3 regions of the Sanguibacter sp. Z1732 genome follow, and region 3 is predicted to be linked to each of the others. Evidence: riboswitches for the same ligand, from Rfam matches in the RefSeq annotation. Region 3 holds a riboswitch; each other region holds the start of a gene.
What was found. A riboswitch is a leader RNA that binds a small molecule or an ion and turns the genes downstream of it on or off. The one in region 3 is predicted to bind cyclic di-AMP.

Region 1: it holds a riboswitch for cyclic di-AMP, as region 3 does, so the genes downstream of both, ACRRRO_RS11615 (C40 family peptidase) here and ACRRRO_RS10760 (C40 family peptidase) in region 3, are expected to answer to the same signal.
Region 2: it holds a riboswitch for cyclic di-AMP, as region 3 does, so the genes downstream of both, ACRRRO_RS11425 (LysM peptidoglycan-binding domain-containing protein) here and ACRRRO_RS10760 (C40 family peptidase) in region 3, are expected to answer to the same signal.

The regions. Positions count from the first base shown of each region.
Region 1 is NZ_CP194857.1:2,196,868-2,203,385, reverse strand. Features, by position in the region: gene ACRRRO_RS11620 (universal stress protein) at 22-969, opposite strand; gene ACRRRO_RS11615 (C40 family peptidase) at 1,197-2,042, opposite strand; cyclic di-AMP (ydaO/yuaA leader) riboswitch at 2,042-2,211, opposite strand; gene ACRRRO_RS11610 (iron dependent repressor, metal binding and dimerization domain protein) at 2,581-3,276, opposite strand; gene serC (phosphoserine transaminase) at 3,455-4,567, shown strand; gene ACRRRO_RS11600 (MFS transporter) at 4,748-6,079, opposite strand; gene ACRRRO_RS11595 (MarR family winged helix-turn-helix transcriptional regulator) at 6,076-6,518, opposite strand, start outside.
Region 2 is NZ_CP194857.1:2,160,719-2,167,236, reverse strand. Features, by position in the region: gene ACRRRO_RS11445 (alpha-L-fucosidase) at 1-178, opposite strand, end outside; gene ACRRRO_RS11440 (alpha-L-fucosidase) at 198-356, opposite strand; gene ACRRRO_RS11435 (L-rhamnose mutarotase) at 403-726, opposite strand; gene ACRRRO_RS11430 (serine hydrolase domain-containing protein) at 884-2,929, opposite strand; gene ACRRRO_RS11425 (LysM peptidoglycan-binding domain-containing protein) at 3,189-4,160, opposite strand; cyclic di-AMP (ydaO/yuaA leader) riboswitch at 4,162-4,311, opposite strand; gene ACRRRO_RS11420 (hypothetical protein) at 4,523-4,681, opposite strand; gene ACRRRO_RS11415 (AlbA family DNA-binding domain-containing protein) at 4,971-5,795, shown strand; gene ACRRRO_RS11410 (ATP-binding protein) at 5,755-6,518, shown strand, end outside.
Region 3 is NZ_CP194857.1:2,013,929-2,020,446, reverse strand. Features, by position in the region: gene ACRRRO_RS10770 (winged helix-turn-helix domain-containing protein) at 12-590, shown strand; gene ACRRRO_RS10765 (sensor histidine kinase) at 587-1,717, shown strand; partial or broken gene ACRRRO_RS10760 (C40 family peptidase) at 2,031-2,546, opposite strand; cyclic di-AMP (ydaO/yuaA leader) riboswitch at 2,688-2,836, opposite strand; gene ACRRRO_RS10755 (CueP family metal-binding protein) at 3,140-3,556, shown strand; gene ACRRRO_RS10750 (heparan-alpha-glucosaminide N-acetyltransferase domain-containing protein) at 3,606-4,688, shown strand; partial or broken gene ACRRRO_RS10745 (heavy metal translocating P-type ATPase) at 4,966-6,518, opposite strand, start outside.

The sequences.
Region 1 (6,518 bases), 180 kb from region 3:
GTGGGGTGGCGGGCTGGCGGCTTAGTGCCGGCGCCGCTTCCAGTTGAAGGCGTGGTCCTCGGGATCGTCGGTGCTGCTGGTGGGCACCACCATGACCGGGCAACGGGAGTGATGCAGCACGGTCTGGGACGTGGAGCCCAGCAGCATCCCGGTGAAGCCGCCGCGGCCGCGCGAGCCGACCACCACCAGGTCCACCGCGGTGGAGAACTCCGACAGCAGCGCCGCTCCGGTGCCATCCAGGGCGTGCCGGCGCACCTGCACCGAACGACCCTGACTGGCCCGGTCCACCGTGACGTCCAGGCCGGTCTTGACGTCGGCCAGCAGGGTCTCCCGGTCCACCCCGGAGGGCAGCCAGCCCAGCAGGCCGGCGCCGGCGCCCATCGGCACACCGACCACGGCGGTCAGTTCCGCCTCCCACCGTTCGGCCTCGTCGATGGCCACGTTCAGGGCGAGTTTGGCCGAGTCCGACCCGTCCACGCCCACCACGATCCGGCGCACCGGCAACGGCAGACCGGCGTCCTCGTCGTCCTCGCCCTCCCGGTGCGGCACCACCACGGTGGGGCAGTGGGAGTGGGCCGGTAGCGCCGAGGAGACGGTGCCCAGGATCCGTTCGGCGAATCCGGACCGGCCCCGGGTGCCGACGACGGCGAGGCGCACCTGGGCGGACAGGTCCACCAACACTCCGGCCGCGTCGCCGGTCTCCAGGGCGCTGGTCACCTGCACACCCACGCCCTCACAGCGGGTGAGGGCCTCGTCCAGGACCGCTTGCGCGCCGTCGCGGATGGCGGTGTCGTCCAGGGTGGCATACCCGCCGTCGATGGTTCCGGCGGCGAAGGTGGGCAGCGCGTAGGCACACACCAGGTGCAGGTTCCAACCCGACTTTCCGGCGTGGGCCAACGCCCAGTCCAGTGCGTTCAGGCTGGCGGCTGATCCGTCGACTCCGACGAGGATCGTGGGTTCGCGTTCCATACCGGTCTACCCCCGTTTTTTGGGCTGATCTTGACCATTGTGCTACAAGCCTGACGGTTGCGGGGCATGTCGCCGGAAAATCTTATAGCTGTCTCATCGGAGCTGTTCATCGGTGCCTGTGCCAGCACCTCTCCGCACGGGCACGCAGGTACACGACGCACCGGTGCGCACAGCACAACGGCCCGCCCCGATGCGGGACGAGCCGTTGTGAGTGGTGCGTGTGCCGGTCAGCCCATCACACGGATGAACGTGGGGCTCGAGTTCCAGATCGGGCCCTCGTGCAGGGGTGAACTGGGGTTGCGAGCCGCGATGTGCTGGCCGTTGCCGGTGTAGATGCCCACGTGTCCGGGCCACCAGACCAGGTCGCCGGGCCGCGCCTCAGAAGCCGAGACCACACGGCCGGCGTTGCGCTGGGCCGAGGACGACCGGGGCAGGGAGACACCGAACTGGGCGTACACGTAGGCGGTGAAGCCGGAGCAGTCGAACCCGGCCGGAGTGCTACCGCCGTACACGTACGGGGTGCCCGTGTACCGGCGGGCCAGGTTCACCACGGCAGAGCCGGAACCGGACGCGGGTGCGGCGCTCTGCGTGGATTCGCTCGCGGGCTCCTCGGCCTGCTGCTCCTCCGCCTGCTGCGTCTCCTCCTGAGCCGGAGCGGCGGTGCGGTTGCCGGTGCGGGCCGCCGGGGCGGTGGCCGCGGTGGGCCGCTGCGTGGTCGCCGCCGGCGGGGGCGGTGGGGGCGGAGGTGGTGGCGGGGCCTCGGAACTCACCACGGCCGCGGTGAAGGACCAGTCGGTGTCGGCGTCGACCGAGATGGTCGGCGAGGTGCTGACGGAGTCGCGGTCACCATCGAGCACCACGTTGGCCAGCGAACCGAGGCCGGAAGCGGAGTTGGACACCTGGGGGGCAGCGGCCGCGGTGGAGGCGCCCATGGTCAGCGCCAGTCCGGAGGAAGCAACTACGGCCAGTGCACGACGACCGGTGGTGCCGGCCACTGTGGTGCCGAAAGCGGTCAGGGGGGTGGAGGGCCGGCACGCTGCGCGGTGGCGGGCTCCGGTTGTGCGTTGAGTCAAAATCTTCTCCACGCGCCTACGGGGTGAGCTGTCGGGTTCGGGTTGGAGATTCACCCGGTCTTACCTGGCGAACCAGGTGGGACTTCACCCCTAGGTGCTCGCGCACCAAAGGTTGGGTCCCCCGTCCCTGTCAATTGCGTCTGTCGGGACCTGCTGGCGGTGACAGGGTTCGGCGCCGCCTGCGGGTACTCATCGATGGAGGGGACGACGAGCACGGCTGACGTTACCCGACGCACCCGGCAAAAGTCACATTCCGGTCACAATTGGTTCTGTGAAATGGTTCACAGGATCTGCCCCTGGCGCCTACGTCCCAGAAAATGGTGGAATTCCGAGGCAACGGCGCGATCGACGAGACGCTGTGTCATCGCCACAATGTGGACTGCGCCACATGCAGGACGCCGCTCTCGTGACCCGCCCAGCGAGCGCGCGGGCTGCGGCTGTGCTAGATCCACGGCACCGAGCACCTGCCGGCGGGCCCTCCGGCGCCCCGTCCCGAACGCACGCGGGCGTCACACGGACACCCGCTACGGGCACCGGATCACCCCGGCTCGGCGGCGCTGACGAACAGGTGCCCCACGGTGTCCTCGGTGAGCTCCAGACTCTGTCCGTTCACGGTCAGGTCTACCGCTGCGCCGTCGGTCTGGGCGCGGAAGCCCACCCCGGGCACCAACCCGACGCGCTCGAACTCGGTCAGCAGCTCCACATCCACCTGCAGCGGCTCCCCGATCCGCACCAGCGTGTAGTGGGCCGGATCGGCGGTGATAGCGGTGCTCAGGGACGTACCGGGCAGTTCGGCGACACCGGCGGCGACGGGCTGCCCGATCTCGGCGGGGCCGGGGATGGTGTTGCCGTAGGGATCCTCCCGCGGGCGCTCGAGCAGTTCGAGCAACTGCTGCTCCACCCGCTCGCTCATCACGTGCTCCCACCGGCAGGCCTCTTCGTGCACGTAGGGCCAGTCGAGTTTGATCACATCGGTCAGCAGCCGTTCGGCCAGGCGGTGCTTGCGCATCACCTGGGTGGCCCGCCGCAGGCCCTCATCGGTCAGTTCCAGGTGCCGGTCACCGGAGACCACCATCAGGCCGTCCCGTTCCATGCGCGCCACCGTCTGGGACACGGTGGGCCCGGAGTGACCCAGACGCTCCGCGATCCGGGCGCGCAGGGGCACCACGCCGTCCTCGATCAGTTCGAACACGGTCTTGAGATACATCTCCGTGGTGTCGATCAGGTCGCTCACGTGCCTGCCCCTTGGTGGTCGCCGCATTCCTCCCGTCAGCCTAGTGCCCGGCGTCCGGCTCCGGACCGGGTGCGCCGCACCTCCTGCGCGCCCTGCCGGCAACTCTCCCGCCCAGGGCCGGCCGGCCGCGCGCCGCAGCGCTCCTGGCGAGGCCGGCGGACCTGCGATGATCGTGCCCATGAACGATCCCGCGATCGCCATCCCGGCCTCGATCCGTCCCGCGGACGGCCGGTTCGGCTCCGGTCCCGCGCGCATCAGGCCGGAGCAGAGCCAGGCGCTGGCCGCCCTGGGCACCACGCTGCTGGGCACCTCCCACCGTCAGCCCCCGGTGCGCTCCCTGGTCGGCCGCGTCCGGGAGGGTCTCGCTGCCCTGTTCAACCTCCCCGAGGGGTACGAGGTGGCCCTGGGCAACGGTGGCGCCTCGATGTTCTGGGACGCGGCCACCTTCGGATTGATCCGCACCCGCTCCCAGCACGTCCGGGCCGGGGAGTTCGGCGCCAAGTTCGCCGCCGCCGCGAGCGGCGCACCGTTCCTGGCCGACCCGCAGATCCTCACCGCCGAACCCGGCAGCACCCGCTCCCCCGAGGCCGCTGCGGGGATCGATGCCTACTGCTGGGTCCACAACGAGACCTCCACCGGCACCCTCACCCCGGTCAGAAGGGTCGACGACGACGGTGCCCTGATGCTCGTCGACGGCACCTCGGCCGCGGGTGGGGTGGAGGTGGACGTGAGCCAGACCGACGCCTACTACTTCGCCCCACAGAAGGCCCTGGGCTCCGACGGCGGCCTGTGGCTGGCCCTGTTGTCCCCGGCCGCGATCGAGCGGGTCGAGGAACTGGGTCAGCGCTGGGCGCCGGCGTCGTTGTCCCTTCCCGCGGCGCTGGCCAACTCCCGGCAGGACCAGACCGTGAACACCCCGGCGATCGCCACCCTGGTGCTGTTGGCCGAGCAGGTCGACTGGTTGAACGACCAGGGCGGCCTGGACTTCGCCGCGGCGCGCACCGCGCAGTCCTCCCAGCTGCTGTACCAGTGGACCACCGAGCGTGACTTCGCCACCCCCTTCGTGGCCGACCCGGCACACCGCTCGCCGGTGGTGGTCACGATCGACTTCGAGGAGAGCATCGATGCCGCGGTGCTGGCGAGGGTGCTGCGCAACAACGGCATCGTCGACACCGAGCCCTATCGCAAACTCGGGCGCAACCAGTTGCGGATCGGCACCTACCCCTCGGTGACCCCCGAGGATGCCGCAGCGCTGACCGCCTGCCTGGATTACGTCGTCGAGCGTCTGTAGTCGCTTCGGTCCAGTGCGCCTCTTCGCTGACGTACGTGGGCGCCGGCCGCGCGCTCGGGAAAGTGGTGGTCCAGGTCCGCTGACCCGGCGCTCCCGCAGGAGCGCCAGGAGGCTGAGGGCGGTGCTGGTCAGCCGGCCGGGCAGGCGACGCTGGGCAGGCGGTGCTGGTCAGCCCCCCGGTCAGGCGGCGCTGCCGGCGTTCACGCCCTCCTGGGTCCTGAGTTCCTCGCGGGCCCGCGCGGCGTCGAGTTGCTCGTGGCGGTTCTGCACCAGCAGGTGCGGACGCTGCCGGAGGCGGTAACGCACCCGCACGTCCTCCCGCTTCACGGTCCACAGAGCGGCGATCCCCGCCACCAGGATGGCGGCGATCGCACCGATGCCGATCGCCCAGCGGGCGCCCCAGTTCTCCGCGATCCAGCCCACCACCGGCCCGCCGATCGGGTTCCCGGCGAAGAAGACCACCAGGTACAGGCTCATCACCCGGCCGCGCACGTTGGGGTCGGTGGTGATCTGGATGGCGGCGTTGGCCGAGGTCAGCATGGTCAGGGAGAAGTAGCCCACCGGGATCGCGCTGAGGGCGAAGAGCTCGTAGGTGGGCATCAGCGCCATCGCCCCGGAACTGATCCCGAACCCGAAGGCCGCGCCCAGCACCAGGCGCAGCCGCGGGCGCTGGCGCCGGGCGGCCATCAACGCACCGGCCAGGGATCCGATCGCCAGGATCGACCCGAGCACCCCGTACTCCCCCGCACCCATGCCGAACTCGTCGTGGGCCATCACCGCCGAGGTCATCTGGAACTTCAGGCCCAGACCACCGATCACGAACACCACGATCATGATCGTGATGATGTCGCTGCGCCCGCGCACGTAGCGCAGGCCCTCGCGCAGTTGCCCCTTGGCTCGTACGGGACGGTCGCGGCGCTGCAGCAACTCGGACTTCATCGCCAGCATCGCCCCGATGGTGGCGGCGAAGGTGAGCGCGTTGAGCATGAACACCCAGCCGGTGCCCACCACCGCGATCAGCAGGCCGGCGACGCCGGGGCCCACCAGGCGGGCGGCGTTGAAGGAGGCGGAGTTCAGCGCCACCGCGTTGGCCAGGGAGGACGTGGGCACGATGTCGGAGACGAACACCTGCCGGGCCGGGGCGTCGAAGGCGCTGAGCACACCCAGGGCCAGTGCGAAGAAGTACACGTGCCACACCTGGGCGGTACCCAGCAGCACCAGGGCGCCCAGGGCCAGGGCGAGCACGCCCATTGCGGCCTGGGTCATCATCAGCATCTTGCGCCGGTCCACCCGGTCGGCGATCAGCCCGGCGAAGGGGCTGATGAACACAATCGGGAGGAACTGCAGGCCGGTGACGATTCCAACGTGGATCGCCGAACCTTCGGGCAGCACGGCAAGGACCAGCCAGTCCTGGGCCACCCGCTGCATCCAGGTGCCCACGTTGGCGACCAGGGCGCCGATGAACCAGATTCGGTAGTTGTACAGACGGAGTGAGGCGAATATCGAGCTCACTGGTTGTAGAGCCTCCTGAGGATCTTCTCTGCCTCGGTGAGCGTTGCGCGCTCGGCGGGGGTCAAGGTTGCGAGTCGTTTGGACAGCCACTGATCGCGGCGGCGCCTGGTCTCTTTGACCAGTTCGGTACCGGCGTCGGTGGGCGTGATGAGCACTTGGCGGCGGTCCTCGGGATGGGTGGTGCGCTCCACCAGGCCGGCATCGACCAGACACTGCACGGTGCGCGTCATCGACGGTGGTCGCACGTGCTCACGTTCAGCGAGCTCTCCCCGGGTCATCGCACCCAGTGCCACCACCGTGGCGAGCACGGCGTGCTGACCCTCGGGGATCGACATGGACCGCTGGGCCCGCAGACTGCGGGTGAGTTTCAGCAGCGTCATGCGCAGCCGCGTCGGGAACCCGACGTCGGCCACCCTCGGGCCGGGGTGCTTGGGGGCAG
Region 2 (6,518 bases), 150 kb from region 3:
GACCGACCCGCAGCCCTTCGGCACGGACGGCCTCGACGAACTCGCGGACCAGGTCCCGGCCGGCCGTTGCCATCGAGTTGTAATCGGACAGTGCCGAGTCCCATAGGGCGAAGCCCTCGTGATGCTTGGCAGTCAGGACCGCATAGCGCATGCCGGCGTCCTTGGCCGCTCTCGCGATCGCCTTGGCATCGAACCGGTCAGGGTCGAAGAAACTCAGCGTTCTTCTCGTACTCCTGCGCCGGGGTGCGCTCGCGCGTCATCACCCACTCGTGGCGAGCCAGGCCGCTGTAGAGCCCGAAATGCACGAAGAGCCCGAAACGGTCGTGTGTGAACCATCCACCTTCACCTGTCACCATGATCTCCCTCTCTGCTCATCGCGCGCTTTGCCACCGGAGCCGACGTTCACTCGGCGTCCTTCAGGTTCCACACCATCGGCAGACCGTCGCCCTCACCTCCGGTGGAGTAGTCGTGGGTGACCTCCTGCAACTGTGCCATCCGTTCCTGCCAGGCGACGTTGACCGGCAGATCGCGTAGCGCTCCGAGCAGTGCGGCATAGTCGTCACACTGGATGACCTGGAACACGTCTCTCCCGCTGCGCCAGATGCGCCAGTCGTGCACGCCGGTGCGGCGCATCGCCGCTACCAGCGCTCGTGGGACCTGGCGGTGTGCCTCCTCGTAGGCCTGCTCGGCACCGGCTTTCAGCCTGGTGTGAATGGCAACTCTCATCCCAGCGCTCCACTTCGGTCAGCGATGGCGTGCTCGATCTCCCACGACTGTAAGCCTGGGACGCTGCCCATGACAGCGATGTCCTTTTGAGGTGGGTCCCGCGCATGCGAACAGACTAGGCATAGGAGGTTCGTCTAGCCGGTTTCAGAACCACTCCTCAGTATGTGATGTCCAGGCTCAGCAACCGGCCCACCACCGCCACGTAGCCCAGGCCGGCGAAGGCCAGGGAGAAGAACGCCGCGCTGCCCGCAGACCACCAGCGCCGCCGGCGCAGCGAACCCACCAGACGCATCCCGGCCGGGATCACCGCCAACACCGCCACCAGGGTCAGCAACTGCGCCACCCGGATCAGCAGGGCCGGGGCGCTACCGGAGCCCATCAGCATTGCGGCCACCACCGCCCACAGACCCACCGCGAGCAAGGCCACCGCCGCACCGACCGTGCACGCCAGCCGCAGCCACCGGTCCTCTCGCGAGGTCTGCAGGCGGCCCCGGTAGCGCCGGCGCACCAGCGCCGCTACCGGGCGGCCGAGCAGCCCGACCACCAGCACCACCGAGGTCCCCACCAGCACCCACGGCACCAGCGCCAACGTTGCCGGCAGCGGTTCCAGCGCGATCGCCGGGTGCAGCCCCACGACCCGCACCTGCCCATCGACGACGTCGGCGCCCAGGCGTTGCTGCCCGCCGACCTCCTGCCACACCCAGGGCTCCACTTCCGCCAGCACTCGCGGTGACCCGGAGGCGTCCACCAGCGCGTCCATTGTGAGGGTGCCGTCGCCGGTCGCGCTGATCGTGACCGGTACGAGCGCGGAGTACAGCCGCACGAAGTTGCTCTGCACCCCCCGGGTGGTCATGTAGGACCCGGCGAGCACCTGCGCGTGCTCCCCGGCGGTGGCGGTCGGCTCCGGAGCGGTGCGGGTGTCGGGGAAGTACCGGTCGGTGAACCCGTGCACGAGTTGATCGCGGATCACGGCGGTCGACATCGGACCCACGCCTGAACTGTTCAGTCCGATGTAGATCCCGGTGCCGGTCTCGGGATAGATCTGCATCTCGGCGTGGAAGACGTAGGTGTCCCCGCCGTGGCCTACGATGCGCTGGCCGTTGCGGTCCAGTTCATACAACCCCAGGCCGGTGCGCGGCCCGCCGGCCAGCCCGCCGAGGGTGACGGCGCCGAACGCCGGCTCGGCCAAGGTGCGCAGCGACTCCGGGGACAGCATCTGGGAGCCGGGGTCGCCGACTTCGCCCGCCAGCAGGGTGAGCATGAGGGCGCTCAGGTCCGCAGCCGTGGCGCTCATCGCCCCAGCGGGTGCGAGGCCGATCAGTTCGAAGGGTGCCGGCTCGGCGCGCAGGTGCGGGTAGCCGCCGGACATCTGCTCGGCCAGTTCGGTGGGCAGCGGTTGGGCGAAGGTCGCGGTGGACATCCCGGCCGGGGTGAAGATGTGCTCGTCGGCGTAGTCGGCGAAGTCCATCCCGCTCACGCGTTCCACGACGTAGCCGGCCAGGGCGTTGCCGTAGTTGGAGTACGACGGCGTGGTGCCGGGGGCGTAGATCTGCCGCGGCGGGTCGGTCAGCATCTCGCGCAGCGGCGGGACGTCGCCGGCCGGGTCGACGAAGACACCGGCCAGGCGTTCTTCGAAGCCGGCGGTGTGGGACAGCAGGTGGCGCAGCGTGATCGGTTCGTCGTAGGTGGTGGGGATGTCGAGGTCGATGTAGTCGGCGACCGGGTCATCCAGGCCCACGGCCCCGTCTTCGACCAGTTGCATGACGGCGATTCCGACCACCACTTTGCTGATCGAGCCGACCCGGAACAGCGTGCGCTGGGCATCCACCGGCTGCGGCACCGAGTCAGGGTCGTCGGCGCCGGAGCCGGAGCCGGAGCCGGAGCCGGAGCCGGTGTCGGCGTAGCCGTAGCCACGTTCGGTGACCACCTCGCCCTCGTGGACCACCGAGACCGCTGCCCCGGCCACGCCCTCACGTTCCAGCGCGGCGGGCAGGAAGCCATCCAGCCAGGCCTCGGTGTCCTCGCTGGTCAGCGCGGCGGCCGCCTCGGCCGAGGACGGAGCGGCCGGAGGGTCCGGTGGCGGGTTCACCGGGGCGCCCTGCTGGGCTGCACACCCGGCCAGGACCGCGGCGAGGACGACGGCGATGCTCGCGGCGATCCACGACCGCCGGCGGCGCTGAGGTGCTCCGGCAGGCGGTGCCATGGCCGGCGTGCGAGGCGGGCCGTGGCCTGTACGTGCTGAGTGAGTTCCCACGAGCCCTGACCCTAGGGGCCGCCGACATCACCCCACCCCCGAAGTCAGCATCAATCGGCTGAAACCGCCCCCTCAGCCGACCAGTGCTGGCTTCGTCGCTGAGGCCGCCTGATCATGGGCGAGCAGCCCGGTCCGCAAACGCATCGGCCCGCCCCGAAGTTCGGGGCGGGCCGATGACTCGCACGCGGCAGTTGAGTCCGTGAGCCGGTCAGGCCACCCGGATGAAGGTCGGGTTGGCCCGCCAGATCTTGCTCTCGTGCAGCGCGGTGCCGGGGTTACGGGCGGCGATGTGGTTGCCGTTGCCGGTGTAGATACCGATGTGCCCCGGCCACCACACCAGGTCCCCGGGCTGGGCCTGGCTGGCGGAGACCACCTGGCCGGCGCTGCGCTGGGCCCCGGAGTTGCGCGGCAGGTTGATGCCGGCCTGGGCGTACACGTAGGAGGTGAACCCGGAGCAGTCGAACCCAGCCGGGGTGGATCCACCCCACACGTACGGGGTGCCCACGAACTGGCGGGCGATGTTGACGATCGCACTGCCAGAGGCACTGGCCTGCGGGGAGGGCGCAGCGGAGCGCTGGCCGTCACGGGAGGCCGTGTCGGCCCCTCGTTGCACGGATGCCGATCCCGAGCCCGACGTTGACGCCGATCCCGAGCCCGACACCGACCCTGACGACGAGGCCGACCCCGACGACGATCCCGACCCACCGGGGATGGTGAGTTCGTCACCGGGGAAGATCAGCGCGTCAGCACCCAGGCCGTTGGCGTCGATGATCGCCTGGACGCCGGCGCCGTACCGCGCCGCGATAGCCGCGACGGTGTCACCGCGGCTCACGGTGTGGGTGGCGCCACCAGCGCTGGCGGTCACCGAACCTGTGGGGATGGTGAGTTCGTCACCGGGGAAGATCAGCGCATCGGAGCGAAGGCCGTTTGCGTCGATGATCCCCTGGATGCTGGCGCCATGTTCGGCGGCGATATTGCCGACGGTGTCACCGGCGTTCACGGTGTAGGTCTCGTCCGGGTCGGCGCTGGCTGCGGGCATCGCCAGCCCGAAGGCCAGGCCCGCGGTGGCCACACCGGCCGTACCGCGACGGGCCACCTTTCCCACCGGCAGGTCGGAGAGGAAGGTGGTGGGACGCACGTCGGCTCGGTGCCGCGCGCGTGTGGTGCTGTGTAGTGTCATGGTGTTTTCTCCGGTTGCCTTCGGGGTTAGCTGTCGGGTTCGGGTCGGATAAACACCCGGCCTGGCCGTGGCCAGACTTCACCCCAGGGACCAGCACGCCGGTCCCGTCTTCATGGGTCCCCCGCCCCTGCCATGGCGGCTAATGGACCGCGGACGGTGGCAGAGTTCGGCGTCCGCCCACGGACTTCCAGGTTCGGAAGTGCCGCGACCGTAACCCGCCCACGACGCATTGTCACGGTTCGGTAACATAAGTCACAATTAGGTCACGGTGCGGCTCCGGGGACTCGGTTCACAAGCCCCCGTCCGCGACCGGCTGATGCCCGCGAGCAGGACGGCGATTGCGGGCAGTCCGACGGCACTCATCACTCCACCCCCGCCTCCCGCCGCGTCCGCGCATTGGCGTGCACCGACCACCGCGGCACCCACCGCCCCAGCGCCGCGATCACGGCGCCCGAGAGCACCCCCATCGACACGATCCCGGCGGCCAGCGATCCGAGCGCCGCGCCGGCTGAGACCACCAACGGGCCGGCCGCCCCCCGGTGTCGGCGACAACCGCCAGAACCCAGCACCCGTGGCGAGGGCCCTTGACACCGCATACCGCGCACCTGTCGCCCGGACCGCGGAGCCCGCGTCGATCCCTGGGCCGGACCTGGAAGGCAAAACACCACGGTGCCGCAAACTGGCAAGAAAAGTATCATTCGCGTGCGAGGCGCCTCGGGGGCCGTAGCAAAGTTGTGAGTTATCGCATCATCGCTACTTCGTCATAACTTTTGGCGTGAGTTAATTATGACCTTCTGCCATGATGGGTCCATGGCCATAACTTTCGGTGAGGACCCGGTCCGCGCAGAAGTGTCCGACATCCTGGCCCGCATCGCGGCTGGGGAGACCGTCGACCAGGAACGTGAACGCAAGCATGTGGATCTAAAGGAAGAGACCGGGCGCCGCGACCGTTCGGGACAGGTCGGCCCGGGCGAGGAACGAAGCGCGGCAGTGGCGCAGCAATTGGCCGCTGAGGCAGCATGCATGGCAAATACGCCTGGCGGAGGTGCGCTCATCGTCGGCGTAGGCAACGACGGCACCGTGCTGGGCGCTGCAACGGATGCAGAGTGGCTCAGGCATCGCATCTATGAGATCACCGGACGGCTGCTCACAGTGGACATCGCCGAGAGTGAAGTCCAAGGCAAGCGGCTGCTCGTCATCATCTCACCGCCGGCCGTCGAACCGGTTCGCATCAGTGGTCGGATCCATTGGCGAGTGAATGACAATTGTGTCGAAGTTGATGCCGCCACGTGGCACGCACGTCGCATGCGGACTCTCAACTATGACTGGTCCGGAGACACATCAACCACACCTGCGTCTGCGGCCCGGCCACAAGCGCTGGACCTAGCCCGGGAGTTCCTGCACGACAGTGGCGAGAGCGAAGCCGAGCAGGTTGCGGGTAGTACTGATAGTCAACTCTTGCGTCGACTTAACGCAGTTACCGGCGAGGGCATGCTTACCAATGCTGGCGTCCTGGTCTTCGTCGGTCGGCAGAGCCCTAGCCCGACTCGACTACGTCCGTCGCGAGTATGCCGGTGGCGACAGCGCCACACGCGTGAACCGCAGCGGTCGCTCTCTACTCGAAGAACTCTCTGAAGTGTTCTTGGCGACTGATGCCCACAACGCAACCCGGCACGTTCAAGCCGGCCTGGTGATACGGCAGATCCGAGAGATCCCAGAACTGGCTGCCCGTGAAGCTATCGTCAACGGCGTCGCGCACCGGGAATGGGGGTCCTCGGCCCCCACCATCGTGGAGCACATCGGGCGCACACTACGAGTCACGAGCCCAGGTGGCTTCTTCGGGGGTGTCAACTCATCCAATATCATCACTCACCCGTCGCAGTCGCGAAACGCTGCTCTTACCCAACTCTTGGCCGACTTGAAGGTCGCCGAACGAGAGGGCATCGGCGTAGACCGAATGGTGCGCGAGATGGTGAGAGCCGGGCACCAGCCACCCGATATCCGTGAAATTAGCGGACCGTTCATACGAGCCTCACTGGTCGGTGACTCGCTGGACCAACCCTGGATCGCGTGGCTCGGTTCGATCGAACCGAAGAACGAATCGATGGATGTCTACTCTCTCCTGCTCCTGCGCCGGCTGGTAACCGTTGGTTGGGTCGACGCGATTCAAGCCGCTCCACTGATCCAATTGACACTCGAAGAAGCACGCGGCGCCATCTCCAAACTCTCGCAGGCAAACATTGACGGACGACCGCTCCTGATCATCGCCAAGGGAACACCAGAAGGCACTGAAGCGGTGTGGAGACTGCATCCAGCCGCCGCAGAGTCTCTGGCAGCGCATGATCGGACAGCCGGTCA
Region 3 (6,518 bases):
GCGACGACGCGGTGCAGCGTGCGCGACAGTGGCGACCCGGGGTGGTGGTGCTGGACCTCGGCCTGCCTGGTCTCGATGGCATCGAGGTCTGCCGGAGCGTGCGCACGTTCTCTGACTGCTACATCATCATGCTCACCGCCCGCGTGGAGGAGGTCGACAAACTCAACGGCCTCTCGGTGGGCGCCGATGACTACGTGACCAAGCCGTTCAGCCCACGTGAACTCGTTGCACGCGTGCGGGCGATGCTGCGTCGTCCGCGGCAGAACCCACCGGGCCACCATGGCGCAGTAGCGTCGTTCGGGCCACTGACCGTTGACGCTCTGGGCCGGGAAGTGTCCCTCGACGGCGAAACTGTCCAACTCACGCGCACCGAGTTCGACGTACTCGCAGCACTGGCGGCGCGCCCGCACATGGTCTTCACCCGGCGCCAACTCATCGAGACGGTATGGGGACCCAATTGGGTGGGCGATGACAACCTCGTCGATGTCCATATCGGACATCTGCGACGCAAACTCGGCGACAAGGCATCCGCGCCGAGGTTCATCCGGACCGTACGTGGAGTTGGCTACCGAATGGGGACCGGGTCATGAACAAGCGGCAGCCAAGACAGTGGGGACTGGGCGCTCGGCTCCTGGCAGCGATCGTCGTGGTCCTCTTGGTGGCCGCCGGGACAGCGTGGGGTGTCGCTTCGATGATCGGGCCGATGATCTTCCACGATCACATGCTCATGGCCGAGCCCGCTGACTCCGAGGTCGTGGCTCACGCACGGCAAGCCTTCACCGCGGCATGGACCCTGTCCCTCTCCGTGGCGCTCCTCGTCGCTCTCCTGTCGTCGGTGCTCGTGAGCATCTTCGTCACTCGACGCATCACCAGGGCGTTGGAAAGGGTCCGACAAGCAGCAGTGCAGGTCGCAAGCGGTGACTACAACGTCCATGTGCCAGCGGTCCACATGGGCGCGCAGTTCGATGACCTCGCCGCCGCGTTCAACACCATGGCCACTGACCTAGGCCATATCGAAAAGACCCGAACCCGCATGCTGGGCGACCTGGCCCATGAACTGCGCACCCCGGTGGCGACCCTGGATGGCTACCTCGAAGGGATCGTCGACGGTGTCGTGCCCGCCGGTGAACGGACGATGGGCATGCTGCGTGAGCCGGTCGCACGCCTTGCCCGGCTGGCCCAGGACATAACGCTCGTGACAACCGCCAGCGAGGGCCGCTTGGAGATGCGGTGGCAGCCGCTGCAGGTCCGTGACCTGCTTCAGGACGCCGCAACACAGGCAGGCGTCAAGTCCGCGGACAAGGGCATTGACCTGACGATCGAGGCCACGGAGTCGGAACGCCAGACGGTCATCACCGCGGACCCTGACCGGCTCGGGCAGGTCCTGACCAACCTGCTGGACAACGCCGTGCGGCACACCCCAACGGGAGGTCACGTCCAATTGGGTGCCAACCGGAGTGGATCGCGACTGCGGTTGTGGGTCCAGGACAACGGCGGTGGGATAGCCGCCGAGCACCTGCCCCACCTGTTCGAGCGCTTCTACCGTGCCGATGCGGCTCGTGACCGCGCGCACGGAGGGTCAGGAATCGGGCTTGCCATCAGCCGCTCCATCGTCCAGGCCCACGGTGGCAGCATGGAAGCGGCCAGCACCGGGCTTGGCCACGGCGCCGTCTTCACCATCGAACTGCCCTTGGGTCGGCAGCCTTCGCAGGCCTGAGACCGACTCCACCGCACACGTCTTCGGCAGTGGCCGCGCTGGAAAGGGTGCGCCCTCATCCGCAGCCACAGCACGAGCATCGGCCCGCCCTGGGCCGGACGGGCCGATGCCGCAACTGAGATATGCGGTCAGAGCACGCGGATGAACGTGGGGTTGCTATGGAAGATCGGGCCCTCGTACAGGGCGGTACCGGGGTTTCGGGCGGCGATGTTGTCGCCGTTGCCGGTGTAGATACCCACATGACCGGGCCACGCACCAGATCGCCGGGCTGGGCCTCGGCTGCCGAGACTATGCGTCCGGCGCCCGCCTGGGCACCGGACGTCCGAGGCAGGCTTACCCCGAATTGGGCGAAGACGTAGGCGGTGAAGCCCGAGCAATCAAAGCCCGCCGGGGTAGAGCCGCCCCACACATACGGGGTGCCCACGTAGCGGCGGGCGACGTCCACGACCGCGGAACCGGAGGCAGAGGCAGTGCTCGCGGTCTGCTCGCTTGATTCGCCGGAGGAGGAATCCTCGGTCTGCTGCTCCTGCTGTTGAGCCGGCTGCTCGGTGCGCTGCCCGGTGCGGGAGGCCGGAGCGGCACGCGGGGTGGGGCGCTCCGGCGCAGTGATGACAGGCGCTGGCGGTGGGGGTGGGGGTGGGGGTGGAGCTTCGGAGGAGACCTCAGCGACGGCGACGTGCCAGTCGATGCCCTCATCGACAGTGACGGTTGGTGAGGTGACCACCTTATCGATGTCGACGTCGGCGTCGAGCACCACGTTGGCCAGGGCGCCGGCCCCGAAACTCGAACTCGACACCTGGGGGACGGCCGCAGCGCTGGAGGCGCCCATTGTGAGCACCAGTCCGGAGGAGGCGAAGACGGCCAGCGCCCGTCTGCCGGTGGTCCCAGTGACTGAGTCAGCGAAAACGGTCAGTGGGGTGGAGGGGCGGCACGCCGCGCGGTGTCGGGCGCCGGTTGTTGGTTCAGTCAATTCGGTTCTCCAGTTCGCCTACGAGGTCAGTTGTCGGGTTCGGATTGGAGACTTACCCGGTCTGCCTGGCTCCCCAGGCGGGACTTCACCCCTAGGTGCTCGCGCACCGACGGCTGGGTCCCCCGCCCCTGCCACGGCGTTGATCGGTGACCACGGTGCGGTGGCAGGGTTCGGCGTCCGCTTGTGGGCTTCCCGCACGGCGGGAGCAAGAGTGACAGTACATACCGCGAACCCTCAGATCACGGTTAGATCACGGCATTACCGAATGCTTCATCAAACCTTCATCGTCATCCCCCGCCTCGGCGACTGCACGCCCGCCGCTCCTGTCGTAGCGTCGGGGCGGCCGAGACCTTGCCGCCTGCGCTGCAGAAGGCACCTGATTCGAGACGAAAAGCCGAGAATCTCGGGCGCAGTGGTTGCCTGGATGACCCCCACTAGGACGGTGGAAGAACATGAAAAGAATGGCGGCGCTGGTGCTGATCCGCGCCGGCTGCTCCTCGTTGGATCCGGCCTCCGAGCCCACCGCCGGAGGTGGTGAAGCCGCGTTCCTCGCCACCCATGACTTGGCCGGCATGGAGGTCGCAGAGATGATCGACCACCTGGACCGGCTCGGTGGAAAGGAACGCCCCACCGACTACATCGCCTCCATCCGGCCCGATGAACTGGTGCTCTCCGACGGGCAGCAGGAACTGGCCGAAGTGCTCATCGATGAAGAATTGGCGACCTATGCGAACGGTTTCGCCGGCTTCTGGTTGCCACGCGATCTGCAGGGCACCATCAAGGTCAACCATGACGGCCTGACGGGTACAGCCGAGTTCTCCACCACCGACGAGGTCGCCACCTGCCTCACCACCCTCCAACTGATATAGGTCGCGGTCACAACCTGTGCCAATCTCGGAGCAGCAGGACGGCGCACCGGTGAGCGCGGCGCACGCGGCTAGCGACGCCGGGCAAGCCGCCGCACCCCATAGCCGCGTCATCGGACTGGACGCGGCGCGGGCGCTGGCCATCCTGGGCATGCTCGCGGTCAACGTCGGTCCGCTCTATGACGATGGCATCGCCGGGCTGGTCATGCGGCTGCCGCACGGGCGGGCTTCATTGTTGTTCGTGCTGCTGGCCGGGATCGGGTACTCGTTCCTGACCCGCCGGGCCCGCGACGGTGCCGCGCCACCCTGGGGGCAGGTGTTGTGGCGGACGGTTCTGCTGAGCCTGATCGGGCTGAGCACTCAGTTGGCGGGTCATGGCGCCAAGGTGATCTTGACCACCTATGCGGTGCTGTTTCTCGTGGGACTGGTGGTGGTGCGGGCCCCCTCATGGCTGCTGCTGACCGCCTCGATCGCGGCAACTGCCGCTGGACCACTGGTGTGGCTGGGTGTCCAACTCAGAACCGGTGAGGTCTTCGACCGGGAGCCCGCCACGCTACTGGATGCGCCCGGGCAGATCGTGGCCTCGACATTCCTGACCGGGCCGTACCCGGTGATCACCTGGCTCGGGCCGTTCCTGTTCGGGATGTGGCTGGGCAGGTTGCGCCTGCAAGACCGGTGCGTCCAGATACGGCTGACTGTGGCCGGAGTGGTGCTGACCCTGCTTGCCGAACTCGGCTCCCGGGCGTTGGAAGCGTTCCTGGGGCGGCCGGATGGGGAGCCCGGTGTGGACTGGTTCCTTTCGGCGGCCGCACATTCGCAGATGCCGTTGTGGCTGATCCGGGGCAGTGCCTCGGCCGTGGCGGTGCTGGGCCTGACACTTCTGGTTTTGCCGTACCTGGGCCGCTTCGGTTGGCCGCTGGTGGCCACGGGTCAGTTGGCGCTGACCGTGTATGTGGTGCACCTGTTCGGCATCGCGGAGGTAGTGCGTCCCGGCCCGGGGACCGCGCCGGCGGGTCTGGTCACCACGGCGGTGATGGCCCTGGTGCTGATAGGCGCAGCGGTGGGCTGGCGGCACTTCTTCTCCCGCGGGCCGCTGGAGGCATTGTTGCGGGTGCGGCTGCGCCGGCGGCGATGAACTCGCCACCAGGCCGACGGCGTTGAGCCGATAGGACAACCGCTGCAGGGTCGCCCCGGCGGGGAAGTCGTCCAGCAGCACGGACCAGCAGGTGGGCCGGGACGTCGCCTGCGGCTCTTCGGCGCCCAGGCCAAGCGAGATCACCTCACCAACCAGTGGCCGGCGCTGACGCGGATACGTGGATCACCAGCCAGTAGGACTACAGCGCAGGTTTCCACCCCCGTCGGCAGGCCGTAGGGCAGCAGGATCGCCCGGTGCATGGCACACCCTGGCCGCGTCAGTGACGATGCGCCCCAACCACGTCCTCGCGATCCCCAGTAGCCCGTGAGCCGTCGGCGGAAGGAACCCGAGGTGCGCCGTGCGCCGCGGCGGTGCTGGTCTCGGGGCTGAGGTCCAGGCGGCGCAACAGTTGGGCGTTGAGCGCCACGACAATGGTCGACAGGGACATGAGGAGCGCGCCGACCGACATGGGTAGGACGAACCCGACCGGGGCCAGCACACCTGCGGCCAGGGGCACGGCCGCGATGTTGTAGCCGGCAGCCCACCACAGGTTCTGCTTCATCTTCCGGTACCCGGCACGGGAGAGCTGGATGACCGACAGCACCGACCGGGGGTCGTCAGACGCCAGGATGACGCCGGCGGAGGCGATCGCCACGTCGGTGCCCGCTCCGATCGCGATCCCGACGTCTGCCTGAGCCAGCGCCGGGGCGTCGTTGACGCCGTCCCCGACCATGGCGACGATACGGCCCTCCTGCTGCAGCTGGGCGACCTTCTCGCTCTTTGTCCTCCGGGCGCACCTGGGCGAAGACCTGGTCGACGCCCAGTTCGGCGCCCACAGCCCGGGCCACCGGCTCGGCGTCACCGGTGATCATGACGACCCGGATGCCCAACTGGTGCAGGGCATCGATCGCCTGCCGTGACTCCTCGCGGACCTCATCGGCCAGGGCGAGGGCACCGGCCACCTGGCCGTCGACGAGAACGTGCAGGACGGTGGCACCGGACTGTGCCCAGGACGCTGTCGCGGCCAGCGGCTCGGCGCCGTACTGGGAGAGCAGCGCAGGCCCGCCGACCTGGACCTCGCGGCCCTCGACGGTGGCGCGTACCCCCACGGCCGTCGCCGCCCTGAAGTTGGCGGCCGACGGAACCTGCAGCCCGCGGTCTCGGACCGCGGCGAGAACTGCGCGGGCAAGCGGGTGCTCACTCTCGGCCTCGGCGGCCGCCGCCAGGCGCAGCAGTTCCTCCACCTCATACGCTCCGGTGCTCGTGACGTCGGTGAGGGCCGGCTCGCCCTTGGTCAGGGTGCCGGTCTTGTCGAAGAGCACGGTGTCGACCACGCGCATCCGCTCCAGGGCGCCGCGGTCCTTGACCAGGACGCCGCCGCGGGCAGCGCGTTCGGTGGAGATGGACACGACGAGTGGGATCGCCAGGCCCAGAGCGTGGGGGCAGGCGATGACCAGGACGGTGATCGCCCGGACCAGTGCGCTGTCCGGAACCCCGAGGGACATCCACACCACGGCGGTGATTGCGGCGGCGATGAGCGCGTACCAGAACAGCCACCCGGCGGCCTTGTCCGCGAGGAGCTGGGCGCGGCTGGTGGAGGCTTGCGCCTCGGCCACGAGCCGCTGGATGCCGGCAAGGGCGGTGTCCTCCCCCACGGCCGACACTCGAACCCGTAAGGCGTTGTCGGTCGCGACGGTGCCAGCCACGACGTGGTCTCCCACGGTGCGCAGCAGCGGCCGCGACTCACCGGTGATCATCGACTCATCGACGTCCGCGCCGCCGTCCACGACCTCACCATCGGCCGGCACTCGTCCGCCCGGGCGGACGACT